One region of the Nonomuraea sp. NPDC049646 genome, then DNA from elsewhere that is predicted to be linked to it. Evidence: riboswitches for the same ligand, from Rfam matches in the RefSeq annotation. Region 1 holds a riboswitch; the other holds the start of a gene.
What was found. A riboswitch is a leader RNA that binds a small molecule or an ion and turns the genes downstream of it on or off. The one in region 1 is predicted to bind thiamine pyrophosphate.
Positions count from the first base shown of each region.

Region 2: another riboswitch for thiamine pyrophosphate. It lies ahead of thiC (phosphomethylpyrimidine synthase ThiC); the one in region 1 lies ahead of ACIBQ8_RS24195 (purine-cytosine permease family protein).

Region 1 is NZ_JBITLU010000008.1:56,409-61,349, reverse strand. It holds gene ACIBQ8_RS24205 (ATP-binding protein) at 1-1,021, opposite strand, end outside; gene ACIBQ8_RS24200 (methylated-DNA--[protein]-cysteine S-methyltransferase) at 1,117-1,689, shown strand; gene ACIBQ8_RS24195 (purine-cytosine permease family protein) at 1,675-3,012, opposite strand; TPP riboswitch at 3,003-3,116, opposite strand; gene ACIBQ8_RS24190 (rhodanese-like domain-containing protein) at 3,203-3,526, opposite strand; gene ACIBQ8_RS24185 (Fpg/Nei family DNA glycosylase) at 3,553-4,431, opposite strand; gene ACIBQ8_RS24180 (TenA family protein) at 4,469-4,941, opposite strand, start outside.
Region 2 is NZ_JBITLU010000006.1:19,162-24,102, forward strand. It holds gene ACIBQ8_RS18655 (hypothetical protein) at 1-514, shown strand, start outside; gene ACIBQ8_RS18660 (SDR family oxidoreductase) at 691-1,542, shown strand; gene thiC (phosphomethylpyrimidine synthase ThiC) at 1,575-3,053, opposite strand; TPP riboswitch at 3,046-3,158, opposite strand; gene ACIBQ8_RS18670 (class I SAM-dependent methyltransferase) at 3,194-3,814, shown strand; gene ACIBQ8_RS18675 (hypothetical protein) at 3,893-4,123, opposite strand; gene ACIBQ8_RS18680 (glycoside hydrolase N-terminal domain-containing protein) at 4,120-4,533, opposite strand; gene ACIBQ8_RS18685 (hypothetical protein) at 4,593-4,941, shown strand, end outside.

The DNA of each region.
Region 1 (4,941 bases):
ACGGCGGCGGGCCGCCGATCACCGCGTCGGCGGGGAAGGCGGTCAGTTCGGCCGCGGCGGGGTTCCAGCGCACGACCCGGCCGGCGTCGTCCAGCACGGCGATGCCGTCGGCGCTGGCGTCGAAGACGGCCCGCTCGTGCGCCCGCTGCCGCACCGCCTCCTGGTAGGCCACCGCGTTGCCGACCGCGATGCCGGCGTGCCCGGCCAGCAGTTCGAGCAGCTCCAGCTCCAGGTGGCCGGGGGCGGGGCCGGCGAACAGCGCGTAGAGGGCGCCGTAGGGGCGTCCGCCGACGGCGGCCAGGCCGAGCGCGATCGTGTGCAGCCCGTTGAGCCTGGCCCACACCAGGTCGCCGAGCCCCTGGGACTCCAGCATGACGGTCTTGCCCGTGCGTAAGAGCTTGTCCACCAGGCTCGTCCGCAGGCCGGTGGTGGTGCCCCTGAGCGTCTCCGGCAGCCGGTACGTGCTGACCAGCCGCAGCCGCTCACCCTCGATGAGCACGAACCCGCCCGCGTCCGCGCCCGTCAGCTCGGTGAGGCTGGCCGAGATGCGGTCGAGCACGGCCGGCAGCTCCAGCTCGGAGTTGATGTCGCCGACCACGTCGGTGAGCCGGCGCACCAGCCGGGCCCGGCGTTCCATGCGCAGCCCGGCGACCTCGTCGGCCCGCGCGGGATGGTGGGCCAGCACGTAGCCGACCACGGAGTTGCCCATGCGCAGGGCGTTGATGTCCACCCGCAGGTCGAGCGACCTGCCGTCCTTGTGGACGCGCTTGGTGCGCAGCGACACCTGCCCACCGGTGCGCACGCGCTCCAGCACCGCGTTGTGCTCGGCGGCCAGCTCGTCGGGGACGATCGGCGCCCGGCGCCCCAGCATCTCGTCCGCCGTCCAGCCGAACAGGTGCTCGGCCGCCGCGTTCCAGACCAGCACGCTCTGGTCGCGGTCGAGCGCCACCACGGCGTTGGGGGACCCGGCGAGCACGGCGCGAGCGATCTCCTCGTCACTGCCGACCCATGCGTATCCCACACCTCCATAGTGCACGTGGCGTGGTGGGTCTGACGGGCGATCCGTCCGATACGCTGCGCTCACGAAGATTCCGGTGGCTGAAACGGGTGAGAGGCATGTCGAGCAGCGACCTCGATGCCCTGCTGAGAGTGACCTCCAGCACCTACAAGGGCGAGGGGCCGCCGCAGATCGCGTTCGGCACCTACGACGGCGCGGTGGGCAGGCTGGTGCTCGCGGTGACCGGTAAGGGGATCGCGGCCTGCAGTTTCGAGGCCGAGAACACCGTGTTCGAGCGGGTGGCCAAGGAGGTCGGCACGTTCATCGGGCCCGACGCCCGCCGCCTCGACCCGGTGCGCCGGGAGCTCGACGCCTACTTCTCCGGCCGGCTGCGCACCTTCGCCACGCCGGTCGACCTCGCGCTGGCCACGCCGTTCGCCCGTACCGTGCTGCAGAAGACCATGGCCGTGCCCTACGGCACGACCACGACGTACGAGGAGATCGGCGCGAGCATCGGACGGCCGCGCGCCCTTCGCGCGGTCGGCAACGCGGTCGGCGCCAACCCCGTGTGCGTGATCGTGCCCTGTCATCGGGTGGTCCGTGAGGACGGCGAGCTCGGCGACTACGCCGGAGGCGTGGCCGCCAAGCAGCACCTGCTCAACGTCGAACGCCGGGCCTCAGCGGGCCGCTGAGCGGCGCCGGCCGAGCACGCCGATGAGCAGCGTCACCAGGGCCGCGACCAGCGCGCCGCCGAGCGCGCCGTTCATCCACGGCTCCCGGGTGAAGCCGACGGCGTCGCGGGCGGAGGCCCAGAAGTCGTCCCAGCCGGCGACCGTGGGCGTCGAGGTGGTGAACCAGTAGGCGGCGAAGCCCAGCGCCCACGGCAGCAGCATCAGCCAGCGCGAGGGCGCGTCCTCGGCGGTGTTCCAGCGGGCGGCGCCGCCGAGCACGAAGTAGTCGACGGCCAGCACCGCGAACATCGGCACGAACACCGCGCCGATCACCCCGAGGAACGCGCCGTATGAGGTGACGTCCACGACCAGGGCGATCGCGGTGGTGAGCACGCCGATCGCCGTGGAGACGATCCGCCGGTCGACCTTCGGCATCAGGTTCTGCAGCGAGACGGTGGTGGAGTAGACGTTGGCGAAGGACTGGTCGGTCTCGCGCAGCACCAGGATGCCGAAGAACAGCGCGCCCAGCGGCGCCGCGACGAACGGCTGGAACACCACCATGCCGTCGGCCTGGACCGCCTGGGCGCCCGCGATGGCCACCGCGTACACGCCGAGGGCCAGGCAGGCGACCTGGGCGACGGTGTAGCCGCCGACGACGCCGGTGAAGGCGGCCCGGCTGGAGCGCGAGTGCCTGGCGAAGTCGGCGGCCATCGGCACCCACGACACCGACAGGGCGATGACGTAGTCGACGGCCGGGGCGAAGGCCGTCCACGACCCGCCCGTGTACGTCGGCGCCTCGCCCAGGAACGACACGGTGAACCAGATCAGCGACACGATCACGCCCGCGGTCACGTACCGGCGCAGCAGCCTGATCGACCCGAGCGGCCAGACGGCGAGCGCGGTGGTCAGCACCCCCGCCACCACCACCCACACCTGGTACGGGACGCTCCCGAAGATCGCGTTCGCGGCCTTGGCGATCACCCAGAGCTCGAAGGCCCCCCAACCGAGCATCTGCACGATGTTCAGCACGGACGGGACGTACGACATCTTCGCCCCGAACAGCCCGCGCAGCAGCACCATCGCCGGCCGCCCGGTCTGCGTGCCGGGGATGGCCGACAGGCCGACCATGGCCGTGCCGATGAGGCTGCCGACCACGGCGGCCGTGAGCGCGGCCACGAGGCTGAGCGGCGCGTTGCCCAGAGGATCGATCAGGACGAGCGCGCCGGAGAAGCCGAGGAGGCTGACACCGAGGTTGGCCCAGAGCGCGCCCTGGTCGAGGACGCCGAGGGTCTTGGGGGGCGCGCCGTCAAGGGTCAGCGGAACTTCGTCGACGACATGCGTCATCGCACACTCCCTACGCCGGCATTACCCGGACAGGTTCAGGCGGTCGGCAGCGGCTGTGTTGCTGCCCTCTCAGCCCGGCACCCCGAGCTCCCGCGACTATGCAGTTGGCGCCCTCATCATGCCTCAATGGCGGCGGAACCGCCACAGTGAGGCATTCGGGGGGCATTCAGACGGACATCCAGGCGGACATTCAGGCCACGAAGGGCTCCTGGCCGGTCTCGCTGACCATCGGACGGCGCGCGAACTCCCACGACTGCATGCCGCCGCCCACGTTGACGGCGTCGCGCCCGAGCTGGTTGAGCCACGCCGTGACCTGCATCGACCGGCCGCCGACCCGGCACACCACGTAGACCGTGCGGTCGGCGGGCACCTCCTCGACCCGGCCCTGGATCTGCGACATGGGGATGTGCACGGCCTCGGGGGCGTGGCCGGCCAGCCACTCGTCCTGCTCGCGGACGTCGAGCAGGTAGGCGTCGTCGGGAACGGCGGTGACGTCGATCTCTGGAACGGTCATGCCTCCATCATCCCGCGCCCGGGACCCTACTTGAGCAGGCGCGACATCCGCCGGTCGGCCAGCGGTTTGCCGCCCGTCTGGCAGGTGGGGCAGTACTGGAGGGCGGAGTCGGCGAAGGACACCTCGCGGATCGTGTCGCCGCACACGTCGCACGGCTGTCCGGCCCGGTTGTGCACGCGCAGCCCGGACTTCTTCTCCGCCTTGAGGTCTTTGGCGGCCAGCCCGTGCGCCCGTTCGACGGCGTCGCGCAACGTCGTCACGATGGCCTCGTGCAGGTCGGCGATCTGCGCGTCGGTCAGCGTCGCGGCGATCTTGAACGGCGACATCTTCGCCGCGTGCAGCACCTCGTCGGAGTAGGCGTTGCCGATGCCCGCGATCACCTTCTGGTCGCGCAGCAGCCCCTTGATCTGGGTGCGGTTGCCGCCCACGATGCGCTTGAGCGCCTCGACGGTGAAGGCGTCGTCGAGCGGGTCGGGGCCCAGGGCGGCGATGCCGGGCACGTCCTCCGGCTTGTCGGTGACGTAGACGGCCAGCCGTTTCTGCGTGCCGGCCTCGGTCAGCTCGAACCCGGGTGCCAGGCCGTCGTCGCCGGGCGCCAGCCGTACGCGGACGGCCAGCGGCCCCTTGCCCGGCCGCACCGGCCGCGCGCCGGTCAGGTCGTCGCGCCAGCGCAGCCAGCCGGCGCGGGCCAGATGGATGATCAGGTGCAGGCCGTCGCAGTCGAGGTCGAGGAACTTGCCGTGCCTCGACACGCCCGTGACGGTGAGCCCGCCGAGCGCCGTGACCGGCGGATCGAACGTCTTGAGCGCCTGGAAGCCGACGACGTCGACGCCCGCGATCGAACGGCCGACCGCCCGCTCGCGCAGGAAGTTGGTGAGCGACTCCACCTCGGGAAGTTCCGGCATGCCCCCAGGGTATGGCGAGCGCCGGGCCGGCACGCGACTACGGCACGTCCCAGAAGGCGAGCTCGTGTGCCATGCCCTCGGCGAACAGCGCCTCCGCCCGTACGGGGTCGGGGTCGGCCTCGTCGATCATCTGCCCGATCCGTACGGTCAGCGCCGCGAACGCCGGGTCGGCGTAGGTGTCCACCCAGGCCCGGTACCGCGGCTCGGCGGGCGGGTTCTCGGCGAGGATCTTCCCAAGACTCGAATATCCCCACATACACGGATAAAGCGCGGCCAACCCCTCCCCGTAGGACCCCGCCGCCTCCAGCAGGAACGTCGTGTACGCCACGCACGCCGGCCCCTTCACCGCATTGTCCAGATCGGCCCCGAACTCCGCCGACAACGACCGATGCAGACGCAGTTCGTCGTGGTACGTCGCGTACGCCAGATCCACCAGGTCCCCCAGATGCCCGTCCGGCGCCTGCCAGGCCAGTCTGGAGAACACCCGCACATAGTCGAGCAGGTACAGGT
Region 2 (4,941 bases), on a different contig from region 1:
CGACCTCGTCCCCGTGCTCACCCTCGCCAGGCGCGCCGCCGAGGCCGCCTGCGACCACCCCCAGGGCCGCCCCCTGTTCGCCGCCCACGCCGCACTCCCCTGGCCCGACGACCCCGTCCTCCAGCTCTGGCACGCCCAGACCCTCCTGCGCGAGTTCCGCGGCGACGGCCACGTGGCGACACTGCTGGCCGAGGGCATCACCGGCCTCGAAGCCCTCGTCCTGCACGCGGCCAGCGGCGAGGTCGCCAAGCCGTTCCTCACCATGAGCCGCGCCTGGCCCCCGGACCAGTGGGCGCACGCCGAGACCACCCTCCGCACCCGCGGCCTGCTGACCCCCGACAACGACCTGACCCCCGAAGGCAAGTCCCTGCGCCACCACCTCGAAACCCGCACCGACACCCTGGCCATGCCCGCCTACGGCGCCCTGGGCGAACCCGACTGCGAACGCCTCGCCGACCTCGGCCGCCCCTTCGGCCGCCGCGTGGTGGACGCCGGCCTCCTCAAGCTCACCTGATCACCTGCGCCCCGCCTCCTTGCCGATGGCCGTCACCTGGAGGCTGGATGAGGAGATGCCCGCGGACCTGTTCCGGCGTGCCGCCATCGCCGGCTGACCGCCGCGGCTCGCCGGAAAGGGCTGATCTGGGCGAAGCATGACGTTACCGATACCCCGTGACGGGAAGATCGCCGGACATGTCGGAGACACCACCACCCCAGAGCCAGCCGTACCCGGGCCGTACGGACGAGATGTCCCCCGAGCCGCGCGACGAGATGCGCGGCTACGAGGGCAGGGACCTGCTGGCGGGCAAGAAGGCGCTGATCACCGGCGGCGACTCGGGCATCGGCCGGGCGGTGGCGGTGGCGTTCGCCAAGGAGGGCGCGGACGTCGCCATCGCCTACCTCGACGAGCACGACGACGCCAACCACACCCGCGGCCTGGTCGAGCAGGAGGGACGGCGCTGCGTGCTGCTGCCCGGCGACCTGGGCGACCGCGACCACTGCGCGACGGTCGTGGAGCAGGCGGTCGCCGAGCTGGGCGGCCTGGACGTCCTGGTCAACAACGTGGCCTACCAGGCGCCGGTCGACGGCCTGGAGGAGCTGACGGACGAGCAGTGGGAGCACACGTTCGCGGTCAACATCCACAGCTACTACCGCGTCACCAAGGCCGCGCTGCCGCACCTGCGGGAGGGCAGCGCGATCGTGAACACCTCCTCGATCAACGGCCTGCGCGGCAACAAGACCCTCATCGACTACGCCGCGACGAAGGGCGCGATCAACGCCTTCACCTACTCCATGGCCCAGAACCTGGTCGAGCGCGGCATCAGGATCAACGCCGTCGCCCCCGGCCCGGTCTGGACGCCGCTGATCCCGGCCACGATGCCGGAGGAGAAGGTGGAGAAGTTCGGCGCGCAGGTGCCGATGAAGCGGGCCGCCGACCCCGACGAGATCGCCCCTTCGTACGTGTTCTTCGCCGCCGACCGGCTGTCCTCGTACTACACGGGCGAGGTGCTGGCCCCGATCGGCGGCGAGACGCTCCCGGGCTGACCGCGCGGGCCGGCCCGGGGCCTCCACCAAGATCAGAGATAGATCGAGCCGCCCTTTCCGAGGAACTCGGCCGCCTTGCCGGCCATGCCCGCCCGCACCTCGTGGCTGAGCTTCATCGAGCAGAACTTCGGGCCGCACATCGAGCAGAAGTGCGCGGTCTTGGCGGGCGCGGCCGGCAGGGTCTCGTCGTGGAAGGCGCGGGCGGTGTCCGGGTCGAGCGACAGGTCGAACTGGTCCTCCCAGCGGAACTCGAACCGGGCGTCGGACAGGGCGTCGTCCCACGCCTGGGCCTGCGGGTGCCCCTTGGCGAGGTCGGCCGCGTGCGCCGCGATCTTGTACGTGATCACGCCGGTCTTGACGTCGTCGCGGTTGGGCAGGCCGAGGTGCTCCTTGGGGGTGACGTAGCAGAGCATGGCGGTGCCGTACCAGGCGATCATGGCGGCGCCTATGCCCGAGGTGATGTGGTCGTACCCGGGGGCGATGTCGGTGACGAGCGGGCCGAGGGTGTAGAAGGGCACGTCGTCGCAGAGCTCGCGCTGCAGGTCGACGTTCTCCTTGATCTTGTGCATGGGCACGTGGCCGGGGCCCTCGATCATCACCTGGACGTCGTGCGCGTGCGCGATCTTGGTCAGCTCGCCCAGGGTGCGCAGCTCGGCGAACTGGGCCTCGTCGTTGGCGTCCGCGATCGAGCCGGGACGCAGCCCGTCGCCCAGCGAGAACGTCACGTCGTAGCGGGCCAGCAGGGCGCACATCTCGTCGAAGTGCTCGTACAGGAAGCTCTCGCGGTGGTGGGCCAGGCACCAGGCGGCCATGATCGAGCCCCCGCGCGAGACGATCCCGGTCTTGCGCCGGACGGTCAGCGGGACGTGCGCCAGCCGCACGCCCGCGTGCACCGTCACGTAGTCGACGCCCTGCTCGCACTGCTCGATCAGGGTGTCGCGGTAGACCTCCCACGACAGCGCCTCGGGACGCCCGCCCACCTTCTCCAGCGCCTGGTAGACGGGCACGGTCCCGACCGGGACGGGCGAGCTGCGGATGATCTGCTCGCGGGTCGCGTGGATGTCCGGGCCGGTGGACAGGTCCATGACGGTGTCGGCGCCCCACCGGGTGGCCCAGGTCATCTTCTCGACCTCCTCCTCGATCGAGGAGGTGACGGCGGAGTTGCCGATGTTGGCGTTGATCTTGACCAGGAAGTTCCGGCCGATCGCCATCGGCTCGGACTCCGGATGGTTGACGTTGGCCGGGATGACCGCCCGTCCGGCCGCGACCTCCTGCCGGACGAACTCGGGCGTCATCCCCTCCCGTACGGCCACGAACTCCATCTCCTTGGTCACCACGCCGCGCCGCGCCGCGCCGAGCTGGGTGACCGGCGACCCCCACGCCGAGCGGTCGGTACGCGACGGCCCCGAGGTGTCGTAGAGCCGCACCGACGTGCCGTTCGACAGCCTGACCTCGCGCATCGGCACCTGCAGGTCACCGATGTGGATCTTGGAAAAGCGCGCGTCGCTCATCGCGCAAACTCCCTTCGCCGGCATTATCCGGAGCAGGTTCTGGCGGTCGGCGGCTGACAGCCGTCCTCTCAGCCCGGTCCGCACCGGGCTCCCGCGTTGGTCATCGCGATCATAACCCGGCGCGTGGCAGGATCAAGGGGATGTCTGATCCCAGTGCGCACACGACCGCCACCTACGACCGCATCGCGCGCCAGTTCGACGAGCAGGTCGCCAATCCGTCACGCCCGTTCGCGGCCTTCCGCGACCGGTTCGCCGCAGCCCTGCCCGCCGGAGCCACGGTCGCCGACCTGGGGTGCGGCCCGGGGCGCGAGTCGGCCTGGTTCGCCGGACGCGGCCTGACCACCGTGGGCGTGGACCTGTCGATCGAGATGGCCCGGCTCGCCGCCGGGCGCGGCGTGCCCACCGTTCTGGGCGATCTGCGACGCCCGCCGCTGGCGCCGTCGTCCCTGGACGGCGTCTGGTCGGCCGCGGCCCTCGTGCACGTGCCGTCCGAGCAGACCGAGCCGACGCTGCGCGCCTGGCACGCGGCGCTGCGCCCCGGCGGGGTGCTCGCGCTGACCACCGCCCTGGGCGACAGCGAGGGCTGGGAGCCGGTGCCGTACCGGACGGAGTACGAGCGCTGGTTCGTCCACCGCGACGCGGGCGACCTGCTCGCGGTGCTGGACGCGGCCGGGTTCGCGGTCGCCTGGCACGAGACGAACGCCACGCACCGCACGTGGTTCAGCGTGCTGGCGACAGCGCGCAGCTCTCCCCTGCCCTAGTCTTCGGGTCGAGCGCGAACCCGGGGCCGCGCAGCTGAGCGGCCCCGCCGCGCGCCAGGCGGCCGGCAGCAGTTCGATCTATTGTGCCCCCGCCGCCGGGGCCGGGCCGCGGTAGCCGGGGTGGACGGGCGCGTGGTCGGTGGCCGCCGAGAAGACGAGCACCGCGCTGTCGGCACCGGTCGCCACGACGCGGTCGCCCTCGTCCGTACGGGTGCCGCCCTCGGTCAGCACTTGCACCTGCCCCTCGTACACCAGGCCGTTGTCGGCCGGCACGCCCCGGACGCGCAGCCGTCCTGCCTCAGCGGTCACATCCTCCCCGCCATCATGCGCGGTGCCAAACGCAACATGAACCCCATGCGTCCCCGAGGTGCCGCTGTCAGCCTCCCGACGATGGCGTGCGCCGGGTACGAGGCGAAATATTTCCTGGTGAGCACCACTCCGCGGGCGTCCTCGTCCGTCACGGCGGCCGAAGTTCCGGTACGCCCCGAAGCCCGGAACGTGCCCCACGGCGGGTTCCCCCGTATCGCGGCCACCTCCGCCGGCGCCATCGAACCCCGCTCTCCGATGCCCGGACCGCCGGTCCACAACCACTTCTCGTTGAACTGGACGCGCTCGGCCGAGAGCGTCCCGGACACGCAGGCGCCGAGCGCTCGGTTGCCGATCGGCAGGACATGTCCTTCCCAACCGGGAGCGGGCTCGTCGTACCGGAGCGTCAGCATGGCGATCACCCTGAGGTTTGGCGATCGCCCCTGGCGGTACGGACTCCCTCAGGGGAACTATGATGAAGATCGCCGCTGTGGCCGCGATCGTGGCTCTCACCACGATCGGACCGGCTGCCGCCTCTGGGGACGGCATCGAGCAGCAGGAAGTGAGCAAGCAGCAATACCGGACGCTGACCGCCCAGTGCCGCTACGCCGACACACCAGCCCTGCGCCAGAAGTGCAGGCAGGCGGTCAAGGAGAACTACCGTATCGGCCGGCGCAACCGTTCACTCGACTGCCGGACGTACTCCGGCGTGACGGTCTGCGGCGAACTGCTCCTCAGCAAGACCGAGCGCGCGTGCATCGACGAGTCCACCAGACAGGGCTTGGCCTATCGCCGCGCCGAAGTGGAATGTTACGTGGCCT